Regions from separate parts of the Paenibacillus shunpengii genome, predicted to be linked through region 2. Evidence: predicted binding sites of a transcription regulator. Region 2 holds the regulator's gene; the other holds the start of a gene.

Region 1 (6,856 bases), on a different contig from region 2:
TCGTCAAGGAAGTAACGTCACCTGCACCCACATCCTCCTGCAGCCAGCCTTTAATTGATTCCTTCAATACTTCATTATATCCATTAAGCATGACTTACTTCCTCCACAATGTCCCGATCCCGCTGCTGAACCGTATGCATCTGCCAGCGATGATCATTTCTTACGGGATAATCCTCGCGATAATGGGCTCCACGGCTTTCCTTCCGGTATAAGGCGCCCTCTGTAACCAGCAGTGCACAGGTCAGCAAATTTGCGAATTCGTATTCTTCCTGCTTATCAAGCTTGGTATTAAAAATAGAGCGTTCCTGCTCCAGTAGAATTTTACCCTTCAACAATCCCGATTCGGTTCGGCGCAGCCCTACTTGTCTGACCATTACCTTCTGCAGAGCCAGCCTTCGTACATGTACAGATTCCATAGCACCTGCGGTAAGCTCACGATGAACGCGAAGTCCAGAGATATGGTGCTTGGTGTCAGGCAGCTGTCTGATTCTATCTACAATACGCTTGCCAAATACGATAGCCTCAGACAAGGAATTACTCGCCAGTCGATTAGCTCCATGCACCCCGGTTGAGGATACTTCACCGCATGCGAACAGTCGAGGGATGCTGCTCTCTCCGTGCAGGTCCGTCTTTACACCGCCCATCATATAGTGAGCCGCTGGGGCTACAGGAATCCAGTCTATTGTCATATCAAGACCATAGCTCATACAGGTCTCATAGATTGTTGGAAAACGGCGCTTAATGAGCTCTGGCGTCTCATGAGTAATGTCCAGATAGACATGTGTCGCATGAGTGTCCTCCATCTCACTGACGATGGCACGAGCAACCACATCTCTCGGTGCAAGCTCCAGCTGAGGGTGATACCGTTCCATGAACCGATTCCCATGAATATTCCGCAGCACGGCCCCTTCTCCTCGTACAGCCTCTGAGATCAGAAATCTAGGCGCCTCGGGATAACATAATGATGTCGGGTGGAACTGGATAAACTCCATATCCCGAATCTCAGCTCCTGCCCGGTAGGCCATAGCTACACCGTCTGCAGTAGCCACCTCAGGGTTCGTTGTATAACGATACAACTGCCCTGCTCCACCAGAACAGAGAACAACGGCATCTGCTCGCACAAAAGTACGCTGACCATTCGCAGCCTGGACAAGCGCACCAATACATTCACCATCTTCTGTGATTAGATCGATTACAAAATGCTCATCCCATACGTTAATTGACGGATGATCTGCTGCTTCTTTAGCCAGGGCTCTTACGATTTCATACCCTGTTGCATCCCCATTGGCATGTAATATCCGGCGATGGCTGTGTGCCCCTTCCTGTGTTAGTGCAAGTTCGCCGTTCTCAATATCAAATGCCGTCCCCAGCTGAATGAGCTCCTGAACCCGGTCCGGTCCTTCACTAACCAGTACCTCCACCGCTTCGCTGCGGCACAATCCTGCTCCTGCTGTTAATGTATCCTGCATATGATAAAGGGGTGAGTCATCCTCGGCCGTCACGGCTGCAATGCCTCCTTGCGCGTACCTTGTATTGCTCTCAAGGAGTGTTTTCTTCGTAATCATAAGAACCTGATGATCTCTGCTCGCTTCAATTGCTGTGTAAAGTCCGGCAATACCTGAGCCAATAATCAGAATATCGGTTTCGATTCGAGGCAATTCATTCAAATTGAAATTAACCAAGTAAGAAGGAATCATCGTCTGCTATCTCCCGTCTCTTCATAAAAGGTAGACTGCTGAAAACATAGTGAATTATTTCACCTGCAACATACGCTCAAGGGACAAACGAGCACGATCAGCCACATCCTGCGGCACATAAATTTCAGGCTTCATGGTTTCAAGTGCCTTGGCCAGCTTCTTGAGATTGTTCACCTTCATGTTCGGGCAGACCAAGAACTTCGTTGCAAAGTGGAATTCCTTATCCGGACTATCGACTCGAAGCTGATATCCTGTTCCGTCCTCCGTGCCTACAATAAATTCTTTACATACCGAATCTCTGCAATATTCCAAAATAGCTGTCGTACTTCCCACAAAATCACCCATCTCAACGACCTCTGGGCGGCATTCTGGGTGAACAACAAACTCTGCATTCGGATATTTGGCACGCATTTCAACGACATCTTTTACGGTAAGCATATCATGAGTATTGCAATAGCCTTCCCAGATAATCATCTTCTTGTCTGTATGCTGCTGTACATAATGGCCCAGATTTTTATCAGGAACCCATATAATTTCTTCTGCATCCAAGGATTGAATGACTTTAACTGCATTGGAAGAAGTACAGCATATATCTGTCTCTGCCTTAATCTCGGCCGAGGAGTTTATATATGTAACCACCTTCGCATTCGGATGCTGTGCTTTTAGCTTGCGCAATCCATCCACATTCACCATGTCAGCCATGGGACAGCCGGCTCTTTCATCGGGAATAATGACTTTCTTGTCCGGTGCCAGAATCTTCGCGCTCTCTCCCATGAAGTGAACACCGCAGAACACAATAACATCGGCATCGGTCTGTGCTGCCTTCTGAGCAAGCAGGAATGAATCACCCCGAAAGTCAGCTACCTCCTGAATCTCATCACGTTGATAATAATGTGCCAAAATAATTGCATTGCGCTCTTTCTTTAACACCTTAATACGTTCCTTCAGTTCACGATTCATTTCTGCCTTACGCTCTAATGCTAATGCTTCCACTTGAAGACCCTCTCCCTTATATAAGCAATAGATTAAAAACCGCTTTCACCTTTGTGATGCCATCGCTTGTTATTCGATTCACAAAGTACGACATACGAATACCATCGGTGGATCAATTTCATTCTCACTTGAATTTCTGAGTCCATGAAGCTGATTCAGGTTTACACCTAATTTACAGAAGGTTCCTCTATGTGTCAATTCACAAAATTGTCGCAAATTAAGGGGCATTGTCCATGTTAAATCAAAAAAACCGGAGAACGCTCCTGCGTTCTCCGGTTTAATCTCTTTTATGACTCATTCATTACGTCGTTGGTTTGTTATGATCTGGTGAATTCGCATCCCCAGACTCTGGATTAGATGATGATGTGTCAGGCTCTGTCTGACTCGGACCATCATTGGAAACATCACCAGGCTGAGATCCGTTGTTCTCTTTACCTTGAATGCGAACACGCACATCACCGACATTGTCGATGACAGGCTCGCCGCTCTCAGAAGAACCTCCAGATGAATCAGAACCATTGTCTGTAATGGCACCTTTCTCAATCAACTGCTTAATATCTTCAAGATCAAGGGTTTCTCTCTCAAGAAGAGTTTCAGCAATCAGGTGCACTTCCTTAGAATACTTGTTCAGCAATTCTTTAGCTTGATCATAGCATTCTGTAATCATGCGTCTCATCTCTTGGTCTATTTCATGTGCAATCGCATCACTATAGTTAGGCTCGTGTCCAAAATCGCGTCCCAAGAAGACTTGTCCTTGAGAGTTGCCAAATTGAAGAGGTCCGAGCTTCTCACTCATACCATATTCCATAACCATGCTGCGTACAATGCCTGTCGCTTGTTGGAAGTCACTGTATGCACCGGTTCCGATTTCACCGATAAAGATTTCTTCGGCAGCACGTCCGCCGAGCAAACCAGTAATACGGTCAAGCAGCTCTGGCTTCGTTGCAAGCATACGATCTTCTTTAGGCATCATGATAACATATCCGCCTGCACGTCCACGTGGGACAATCGTTACTTTATGAACCATATCGGCATGCTCCAAGAAATATCCGACAATCGTATGGCCTGCTTCGTGATAAGCGACAATGCGCTTCTCGCGATCGCTGACTACACGGCTCTTCTTCTCTGTACCGACAATGACACGGTCAATCGCTTCATCCATCTCACGCATGGAGATGTCTTTACGATTACGTCTTGCAGCCAGAAGGGCTGCTTCATTCAGCAGGTTCTCCAGGTCTGCACCGGTAAACCCAGTAGTACGCTTCGCAATTACATCCATCTTAACGTCTTTCGTAAGTGGTTTGTTGCGCGCATGTACTTTCAGAACTGCCTCACGGCCTTTAACGTCCGGACGGTCTACCGTGATTTGACGGTCAAAACGTCCTGGGCGGAGAAGGGCTGGGTCAAGAATGTCTTGACGGTTCGTCGCAGCAATAATGATAATACCTTCATTTGCACCGAAGCCGTCCATTTCAACGAGCAACTGGTTGAGCGTTTGCTCACGCTCGTCATGACCGCCGCCGAGTCCGGCGCCGCGCTGACGACCTACCGCATCAATCTCGTCAATGAAGATGATACATGGAGCATTCTTTTTCGCATTCTCAAACAAGTCACGTACACGGGATGCACCGACACCGACGAACATTTCGACGAAGTCAGAACCCGAAATACTGAAGAACGGTACGCCTGCTTCTCCTGCAACTGCACGAGCAAGGAGCGTCTTACCTGTTCCCGGAGGTCCGTTAAGCAGAACCCCTTTTGGAATTCTTGCGCCAACTGCCGCAAATTTACGAGGATCCTTCAAGAACTCCACGACTTCGACAAGCTCCTGCTTCTCTTCGTCAGCTCCTGCGACATCCTCAAAAGTAACCTTCTTCTTCTCTTCGTTATACAGACGTGCACGGCTCTTGCCAAAGTTCATTACTTTGCCGCCGCCGCCCTGTGCCTGATTGAACAGAAAGAAGAATAGAACAAACATTAAAATAAGAGGTATAAACGATGTTAGCAGTGTCAGCCAAATGCTGTCACCCTTCATCGGTTGTTGCTCAAGTTCAAAGCCATTGGTCTCGCTGGCCTCTACGATTTCCTGTACAGCAGTCTCAGTGTAAGGGATATACGTAATGAAATTCTCTGGTTCGCCTTCAGCTACTTCATTATATTGACCTGTTACACGATATGTGTAACCGTCAAATTGGAGGCTCAGATTCTTTACGTTGTTAGCGGATAACTCCTGCCGAAACTGATTGTATTTAGGGGTATCAGCCGCTTCATTTCCACCATTAATTACCTGGTAGATACCGACCACTACTAAAAATAAAATTAAATAAAAGCCAGAATTCCGGATGAACCGATTCATCCCCTACCTCCTCTCAAGACACTTAAGTTATTTTAACATAGCCATTCTGCCCTTCTCAACAAAGGGAGGAACGTTATCCTTACTCAATGGCTGGGATATCAGCTAGTGTAAATTTCCGGTTTCAAAATCCCGATGTAGGGGAGGTTCCGGTATTTCTCTGCATAATCCAAACCGTATCCGACTACAAATGCATCAGGCAGCACAAATCCTGTGTAGTCCGCCTCCAGATCGACTTTCCGGCCTGAAGGTTTATCAAACAAGGTTACCACTGTCGTTGACTTGGCTCCTCTGCGCTGCAGAAGATCAATTAGGTGAGTGAGTGTAAGACCGCTGTCAATGATATCCTCCACAATGAGGACGTCACGGTTCTCAACGCTTGCGTCTAGATCTTTAATGATTTTGACAACGCCTGACGACTTGGTCGAAGCACCATAGCTTGAGACAGCCATAAAGTCCATTTCGACTGGAACAGTAATGTTCTTCACCAAATCAGCCATAAATATAAACGCGCCTTTAAGTACACAAATGACTAAAGGATTGCGATCTGCATATTCCTTGCTCAGGATTTCTCCCAATTCCTTAATCTTGCTCTGAAGCTCTTCTTCACTAATCAATACTTCTTGAATATCGTTCTGCAACGTCGCGAACCTCCTAAGTTATACTATGAAAGTCTTACCTGCACCATTACTGTCACTCGGGCCCACTAAAGTTCCTCCACCAGCATTCGAATGATGGACGTAGAATCTTCACTTACCGGGAAATGAATCGAGCGACGTACGCCCGGAATCCAGATGATGTTTCCGGCACCATCGCATATTACGGGAATACGAGAACGCAGGGACGGAGGAATTTTGGCATCTATAAAAATATCTTTAACCTTTTTGCTTCCGTTTAATCCCATCACTTTCATGGTATCTCCAGGCAATCGCGAACGAATCGTAAGCGGCCATATGAATGTATTCGCATCAAACAGCGCTTCACTAGCAGAAACCGGCCTGGACCAACTGTCCAGACAGGATAAATGAAGTCTTGTGCCAATCTCAGTAAGATCCAATTGAGCGTCTCCATCCAAGAAATCCAACTGGTAATTATAATGCTCTAATACAGAAGACCTCTGGGTAGAAAAAATGATATGATCATATTCCCGAATGCAAACAATTCCTTGGCCTATATCGTGGCTCCACGTTGTGGGCTCATGCTGAACCGCACCTCTGCGAATGGTTTCAATCCTCGAAAAATCAACAAAATCATCGTTCGAAGGCAGATAATTTAATATTAATTTAATCAACCTCCGTTGTAAAGCGACATGTAGCTCCTTGAAATCAGTCACTTTAAAGGACAGGCTGCCCTCTGAATTTCGAACCATTTCGGAATACGTCTGCCGGGAGATGGTATCCATATAATCATCTTCAACACTCATGACCTCAGCCAAGCGATTCAGTGACTCTGTAAACTGACCATTATATTGCCCCAAAAAAGGAAGTACATCCAGTCTAATCGCATTTCTTCTGTACTTCGTACTCATATTGCTGCTGTCAACAACATAGGGCAAATCGTATTGTTCACAATGATGAACCAAGTCCGTCTTGTTAATACGTAAGCAAGGGCGGATAAGTTCCACGTTTTTTTCAAAACGTTTAATTTTTATTCCGGTGAGTCCTGAAGGACCGCTCCCCCTCAGCAAATGAAGCAGGACCGTCTCCGCCTGATCATCGGCGTGATGAGCCAAAGCAATACTATCCGCATCATACTTGGCAGCTATCTGATGAAGAAACGCATACCGCTTCTCGCGTGAAGCATCCTGTGCGTT
Region 2 (6,856 bases):
AAGACTAAGATTAGAGTGGCTGATATTACAGACCGCCTGTGCGGCGCATCACGCCCTGGTCACTTCGATGGTGTAACGACCGTGGTCGCGAAGCTGTTCAACATTGTACAGCCTAACAACGCTTATTTTGGGATGAAGGATGCGCAGCAAGTAGCTGTTCTATCGCAGATGGTATCAGACCTTAATATGCCGATCAATATTGTGCCTTGCCCGATTGTTCGCGAAGCAGATGGGCTTGCACTCAGTTCACGTAACGTGTATCTGAACGCTAAGGAGCGCAATGAAGCACTTGTCTTGTCCCGCTCACTAAGAATGGCTCAATTGAAGTCTGAGGAGCAGGAAGATGCGACTGTGGGTCAAATTCGCAAGCTTATTATAGATGAGATCAACACGTCCGAAACGGCTGTTATTGATTATGTGGATATTTTAACCTTCCCAGGACTTGAGCCGATTGAAGATCGTGTGCAGATTACAGAGCCGGATGATGTAATTATTGCTCTGGCTGTTAAATTCGGAAAAACAAGGCTGATCGACAATCATCGGCTGCAGAAAGCAGAGGTGCTCTCCCGTGTTTAGAACATTGATGAAATCTAAAATTCACCGTGCAACGGTAACGGAAGCAAACTTAAATTATGTAGGCAGTATTACCATTGATCGTAACTTGATGGAAGCTGCAGATATTCTGGAAAATGAAAAGGTTCAAATTGTCAATAACAACAATGGAGCAAGACTGGAGACTTATGTCATTCCTGGGCCGCGCGGAACAGGTACAATTTGCCTTAATGGTGCTGCTGCACGGTTGGTTCAGCCTGGAGATACAGTTATTATTATTGCTTATGCAATGATGTCCAATGAAGAAGCAGTTCAACATAAGCCGACCGTTGTATTTGTGGACGGGGGGAATAAGCCGGTTCAAACCATGCATGAAGAAGTTCATGCGACCATTTTGTAATCCATGGAATGAAGAATGAAAAGTGCCCAAAGAGCAAAAAATGTGATTAGGTTACTGCACTAATCCATTTTGCTAAGGGTGGGATGCATGCCATGTTTCAACATCTATTTGCGGAAATGAATCAATCGCTTGATGAGATTGCCAATTACTACACCGCCGCACCCGTCGAGAAGAAACAGGAAATGCTGCAGCGATGGAACCTGCTTAAGAAAATGAGCGACGGCATTATCGACGAATGGATGTCATTTGAAGAGAAAATGGCCAAGATTCGCGAAAGTGGAATTTTCCGAGGGACAGATCCTTTTACATCGATTCCGGAGCTGGAGCTTCATACCTTTGTTAAAGGACTTGGTTATTTCAAGCTGCTCATGTATCAGCATGCTGCCGAGGAGTTTGGCAAAGTGGTGGAAGTATATCCCGATAGCCTGTTATCGAGGCTGTACCTCGCGATGTGCTACCTTCACCTGGAACAAATGCATACCGCATCTGCGGAGCTGAATCGGATCATTCTTAGCTGTGATCAGCCCAGAATGAAAGCCATGGCATACAATGCACTAGGTTGTATTCATGCGAAGCAAATGGAGCTCAAGCAGGCCCAGTCCTGCTTTGCACTTGCATTAGAACATGATCCATCCCTGCCGGAGCCGCTCTACAATCTGGAAGCATGCCGTTCCAAAAATGCCGTACTCCAGTATGGAACACAGCTGCTCTCCCTCTCCTAAGCACCTATTGAAACAGCGCAATCGCAAAAGGCGATGTCCTGACAAGACATCGCCTTTTTGTCTGTTTCATGTTCAAAAGTCTTTTTTTTTGCTATGCTACTAAAGAGACTGTAGAAGGGAACGTTTACTCATCATGAAATTTGCTGTGCTTGATTTTGAAACAACAGGTACTCAGTCCCTTGGTGAAATTATCCAGGTTGGACTTGCCATCATAGATCATGATTATACAATTAAAGACACTTTCAGCTCCTATGTGAATCCCGGCGTTCCCATTCCTCCATTTATTACGGGGTTAACGGGAATTACGGACAATGATGTGAAGGATGCTCCGGAGCTTGAGGAAATGATGATGGAGCTCGTTCCATTGCTGGATGATGTCGTACTCGTAGGGCATAATGTGAGCTTTGATTTTCATTTTTTACAAAATGCGCTTGACCGATGCGGGTACTTGCCATTTACAGGCCGCATTTTGGACACTATGGATTTCCTGAAAATTTGCTTTCCGTCCTTATCCTCCTATCAGCTGGGTTACGTAGCAGGCGAATTTGGATTCACCCATGACCGTCCACATCAGGCAGATAGTGATGCTCTGGCAACAGCACACATTTTCTTAAAGAGTCTTGAGGAGCTTAAGAGCCTGCCATTGATCACTTTACAGCGGCTTACCGATTTGTTTGCTGCGGAAGATAGTGATTTGGGCTGGTTTTTTGATGGGATTCTTTCAGAGAAAGAAATGGAGCCTATTCACGATCTGGATAATCAGACCTATTATAGACAGCTCGCGCTTAAGATTGACGATTGGTCACAGATCGCTCCGCCCAGGGATGAACATGAACCCAATCCATTAGAAAAATTAACTTTTCAAGAATATATGGATGAGGTTCAGCTGCGCCTGAAGCAAACACTGCCTCATTATGAGGAACGCGAATCCCAGAATATGATGTTCACAGAAGTGACGAAGGCGATGGATGAGGACAAGCATTTACTCATTGAAGCCGGGACAGGCACGGGGAAGTCACTGGGTTATTTGCTGCCTTCGATTTATCATAGTGTCAGACAGGAGACGAAGGTAACGGTAAGCACACATACGATCAATCTTCAGGAGCAGCTTCGTGAGCGGGATATTCCGCTACTCACGGAGGTGGTTCCTTTTCCGTTCAAAGCTGCTGTGTTCAAAGGAAGAGGGCATTACCTGTGTCTGCGTAAATTTGAACAGAAGCTGAACAACAAGGAGTTTGTAACCCCGAAGGAGGACGTATTTACTGCTGCACAGATGCTGGTATGGCTGACTCAAACCGAAACCGGTGATGATGAGGAGCTCAATCTAAGTTATCGCGGCGGTGATTTTTGGGAAACGGTACAAAGCGATTCGGATTCCTGCCTGGGCCGAAGCTGCCCTTGGTTTAAGAAATGCTTTTACCATCGTGCAAGACATGAGGCCGGCATTGCTGATGTAGTGATTACCAATCATTCCAAGCTGTTTACGGACGTTAAGGCTAGTCACCAATTGCTTCCTGCTTATGAGCATCTCGTCATAGATGAGGCGCATCAATTCGAGGAGGTCGCCGGTAAGCATCTTGGAATGCATATGAAATATTTTACGGTGGTTCATGCGCTTACCCGATTATTTAAAGATAGTCGGAACGGACAATTCCCTGCTCTGCGTCAAAAAATAGCGCAGTCCAGCCATGAGCAGATGGTGGAGTGGACCTCTGCTATTGATCAGCTGTTCCCATCCGCTCTAGAAGCGAAGGAAACTTGGGATCAGCTCAGTGAAATGCTGTTCAGCTTACTGCCAGAACGAAGTGATGCAGCCCCTGGAGAAGCAGGACAGTTCACATTAAGACTGAAGCCGCAGAACAAACCGAAGAAGTGGGATAAGCTTGCAGCAGTTGAGAATCAGTTCTATGTGACGGTTTCAGAATTGGTTCGTAAGGCAGATAAGGTTCTTAGTGAAGTAAGAGAAGATCTCGACGATTATACGGCCGACAGCCTTATTACAGACGTTACCGGGCTCGTTAAGGATCTGGCTGGCTTCAAAGATCAATTAAGACATTTCATGCGCCTTGATGATGCAGGGACCGTATATTGGCTGGAGGCCAGCGGACAATTCAAGAGCAAGTCGCTTCAGCTGTATGCAGTTCCTGTAGATGTAAGTCCTCAGCTGAAGGAAATGTTCTTTGATAAGAAGCGAAGCGTTATTTTAACCTCGGCTACTTTATCGGTAGATAAATCGTTCCAGTTTATGATCGATCAGCTTGGACTGACCGAAGCACAGGAGCAGCAGAGATTGCTCACATCACAGCTGCCGTCTCCGTTTAATTACCGGGAACAAGCTCTTCTTGTGGTTCCGCGTGATTTTCCAAGTGTGAAGGGCAGTGTGGGTGATGATCATTTTGTCAGTATGCTCGTCAAATCTTTGTCAGAGGCCGCACAGGCAACGAAGGGCAGAATGCTTGTCCTGTTTACCTCTTACAAGATGTTGAGACAAGTACATGAGCCGCTGAAGGAAGCTCTCGCCTCAAGTGATATTTCCGTGTTTGGACAAGGGGTAGACAGTGGGAGCCGGACCAAGCTGACGAGAAGATTCCAGGAGGCCAAAGCTTCTGTATTGCTTGGAACGAGCAGCTTCTGGGAAGGTGTCGATATTCCAGGAGAAGCTTTATCCTGTTTGGCTATTGTACGGCTGCCTTTCCAGCCTCCTAACCATCCTGTTGTAGAAGCCAAGAGCGAACTGCTGCAGCAGGAGAAGAAAAATCCGTTTATGAAGCTCTCGGTACCTCAGGCGGTTATTCGGTTTAAACAAGGTTTCGGAAGACTGGTGCGAACCGCTAAGGACCGAGGCATCGTTATCGTGTATGATACAAGAGTCATTGAATCGTATTATGGCAAGTACTTTTTATATTCCCTGCCAGGTCCTAAAATGGAGCATATGACAACGGACAAGATGGTTCCGCGTATCAGCGAGTGGCTAGAGGAACATGTAACGAATGAAGAGAAGTAATAGAAAGCACGGACACTGCTTGCAGTTGTGAGGGGGAATTGTAATTGAAGTCGGACAAAATTTCAGAGGCTGTCGTAAGAAGACTGCCAGTATATCTGCGTTATTTACAAGAGCTGTACAAAAGAGAAGTGACCACTGTATCTTCACAGGAGCTTGGTCTCAGACTGGATTTGAATCCAGCGCAAATCCGTAAGGATCTCGCTTATTTCGGGGATTTTGGACGCAAAGGCATCGGCTATGATGTAGCTTATCTCATCGATAAAATCAGACAAATCTTGAAGCTGGATCAACAGATTAATGTGGCACTTGTCGGTGCTGGTAATCTCGGACATGCCTTGTCGAACTATAATCGATATGTAAAAGACAATATGAAGATTGTCGCCGTATTTGATTCCCAGCCCTCGAAGATTGGCTCCAATATCAATACGCTCACGGTTCAGCCTATGGAAGAGCTGGTGAAAACAGTAAAGGATCTGAACATTAGAATCGGCATTATAACGGTTCCGGATTCGGAAGCTCAGCGTGTGGCGGATTATCTGGTGGAGGCGGGAGTTGAAGCGATCCTTAATTTTGCCCCGATTATTATCAAGGCTCCTGCTCATATCCGGATTCATACAGCGGACTTCACTACAGATCTGCTTAGTCTGGCTTATTATCTAGAGAACGAAGCAGGGAAAGAGGAGGAAGAGGATGTCAAATAAGTGGCTCATCAAGAACGGCAAATTTGCAGTAAGTGATCCTGAATGGCGAATCGTCAGCGGTTATATGCTGATTGAGGATGACCGCATCTCATATATAGGTGAAGATCTACCTGAAGGGACAGAAGGTCTTCCGGTTCATGACGGCAAGCACCAGCTGTTTATTCCTGGCCTTATCAATACACATGGTCATGCAGCGATGTCACTTCTACGCGGCTATGGCGATGATCTTGCTCTTCAGGTCTGGCTTCAAGAAAAAATGTGGCCGATGGAGGAAAAGTTCACAGCTGAGGATGTCTACTGGGGGACCTCGCTATCTGTTCTGGAAATGCTGAGAGGTGGAACTACCGCCTTCCTTGATATGTATGATCAGATGAATCAGGTGGCGAAAGTGGCACAGGAGTCGGGCATTCGCGCAAGTCTGATGCGGGGAGCGATTGGCTTCGGTTCAGATGAGCTGCGTGCATTTAAGCTGAAGGAAGCAACGACCTTTGCCCGGGAATGGCATAATCAGGCAGACGGACGTATCACGACGATGCTGTCCCCACATTCACCATATACTTGCGGACCAGAGTTTATTGAGAAATTTGTAGAAGCGGCACATGAGCTGAATTTACCCCTGCATACACATATGTCCGAAACGGCCGCTGAAGTAGAACAGAATGTAAAAGAGTATGGGCTGCGTCCAGTAGCACATCTGGAGAAGCTTGGCTTCTTCTCTAGACCTTCTCTCGTGGCACATGCTGTACATTTAACGGATGAAGAAATAGAGGTGCTCGCCAAATACAATGTGGCTGTTGCTCATAATCCTGGAAGCAACCTGAAGCTGGCGAGCGGTGTTGCGCGAGTACCTGAGCTGTTAAAAGCAGGGGTTGTTGTATCGCTTGCTACAGATGGTGCAGCAAGCAACAATAATTTGGATATGTTTGAAGAGATGCGCCTAGCTGCTCTGATTCACAAAGGAGTCAGCGGTGATCCAACCGCCGTACCTGCCACAGAAGCACTGCGTATGGGAACTGAATATGGAGCGAAGTCCATCTACATCAAGGATACGGGAGTGCTGGCACCAGGCAAAAAAGCTGATTTTGTTGCCATTGACCTGGATCAGGCTCATTTCCTGCCCTACACCGATTTGATATCACATGTCATCTATTCTGCAAGCAGCAAGGACGTTCAGCATGTCTGGGTGGATGGCAAGCAGTTAGTTAAGAACGGTGAGATGCTCACGATGGATGAAGAACGGATTAAACGCGAAGCACAAGCTGCTTTCGAAGGACTGACGTCCCGCTGATTGATGCTGGGGGCAAGAAGGGAGTTCAGCCTTGAGAAAAAAAAGAAAGTGGATACTCATCAGCATTGTGGCTTTCTTACTCGTGCTCTTAGGTATTTATTTATTTTATGAATATGTAATGAAGGATACATGGGCAGAGGAAGAAGCTGCAATCGCTATTGCAAAGGAAAAAGAAGAACTGGTTACGGT

Evidence for each region. The regulator Rex, encoded in region 2, represses fermentation and respiration genes when NADH is low (regulators of the CRP and FNR family bind a similar motif). The targets are predictions, from matches to a motif close to TTGTGAAATATTTCACAA.
Region 1: a site for Rex is predicted at 2,757-2,774, ahead of nadA (quinolinate synthase NadA). Genes of this name have one in related genera too.

What each region holds. Positions count from the first base shown of each region.
Region 1 is NZ_JBHUMJ010000005.1:44,319-51,174, reverse strand. Features, by position in the region: gene nadC (carboxylating nicotinate-nucleotide diphosphorylase) at 1-91, opposite strand, end outside; gene nadB (L-aspartate oxidase) at 84-1,697, opposite strand; gene nadA (quinolinate synthase NadA) at 1,752-2,690, opposite strand; gene ftsH (ATP-dependent zinc metalloprotease FtsH) at 2,992-5,046, opposite strand; gene hpt (hypoxanthine phosphoribosyltransferase) at 5,145-5,684, opposite strand; gene tilS (tRNA lysidine(34) synthetase TilS) at 5,750-6,856, opposite strand, start outside.
Region 2 is NZ_JBHUMJ010000002.1:3,007,736-3,014,591, reverse strand. Features, by position in the region: gene panC (pantoate--beta-alanine ligase) at 1-576, shown strand, start outside; gene panD (aspartate 1-decarboxylase) at 569-952, shown strand; gene ACFSVM_RS13990 (hypothetical protein) at 1,045-1,674, shown strand; gene dinG (ATP-dependent DNA helicase DinG) at 1,808-4,678, shown strand; gene ACFSVM_RS13980 (redox-sensing transcriptional repressor Rex) at 4,723-5,379, shown strand; gene ACFSVM_RS13975 (amidohydrolase) at 5,369-6,667, shown strand; gene ACFSVM_RS13970 (cell wall elongation regulator TseB-like domain-containing protein) at 6,699-6,856, shown strand, end outside.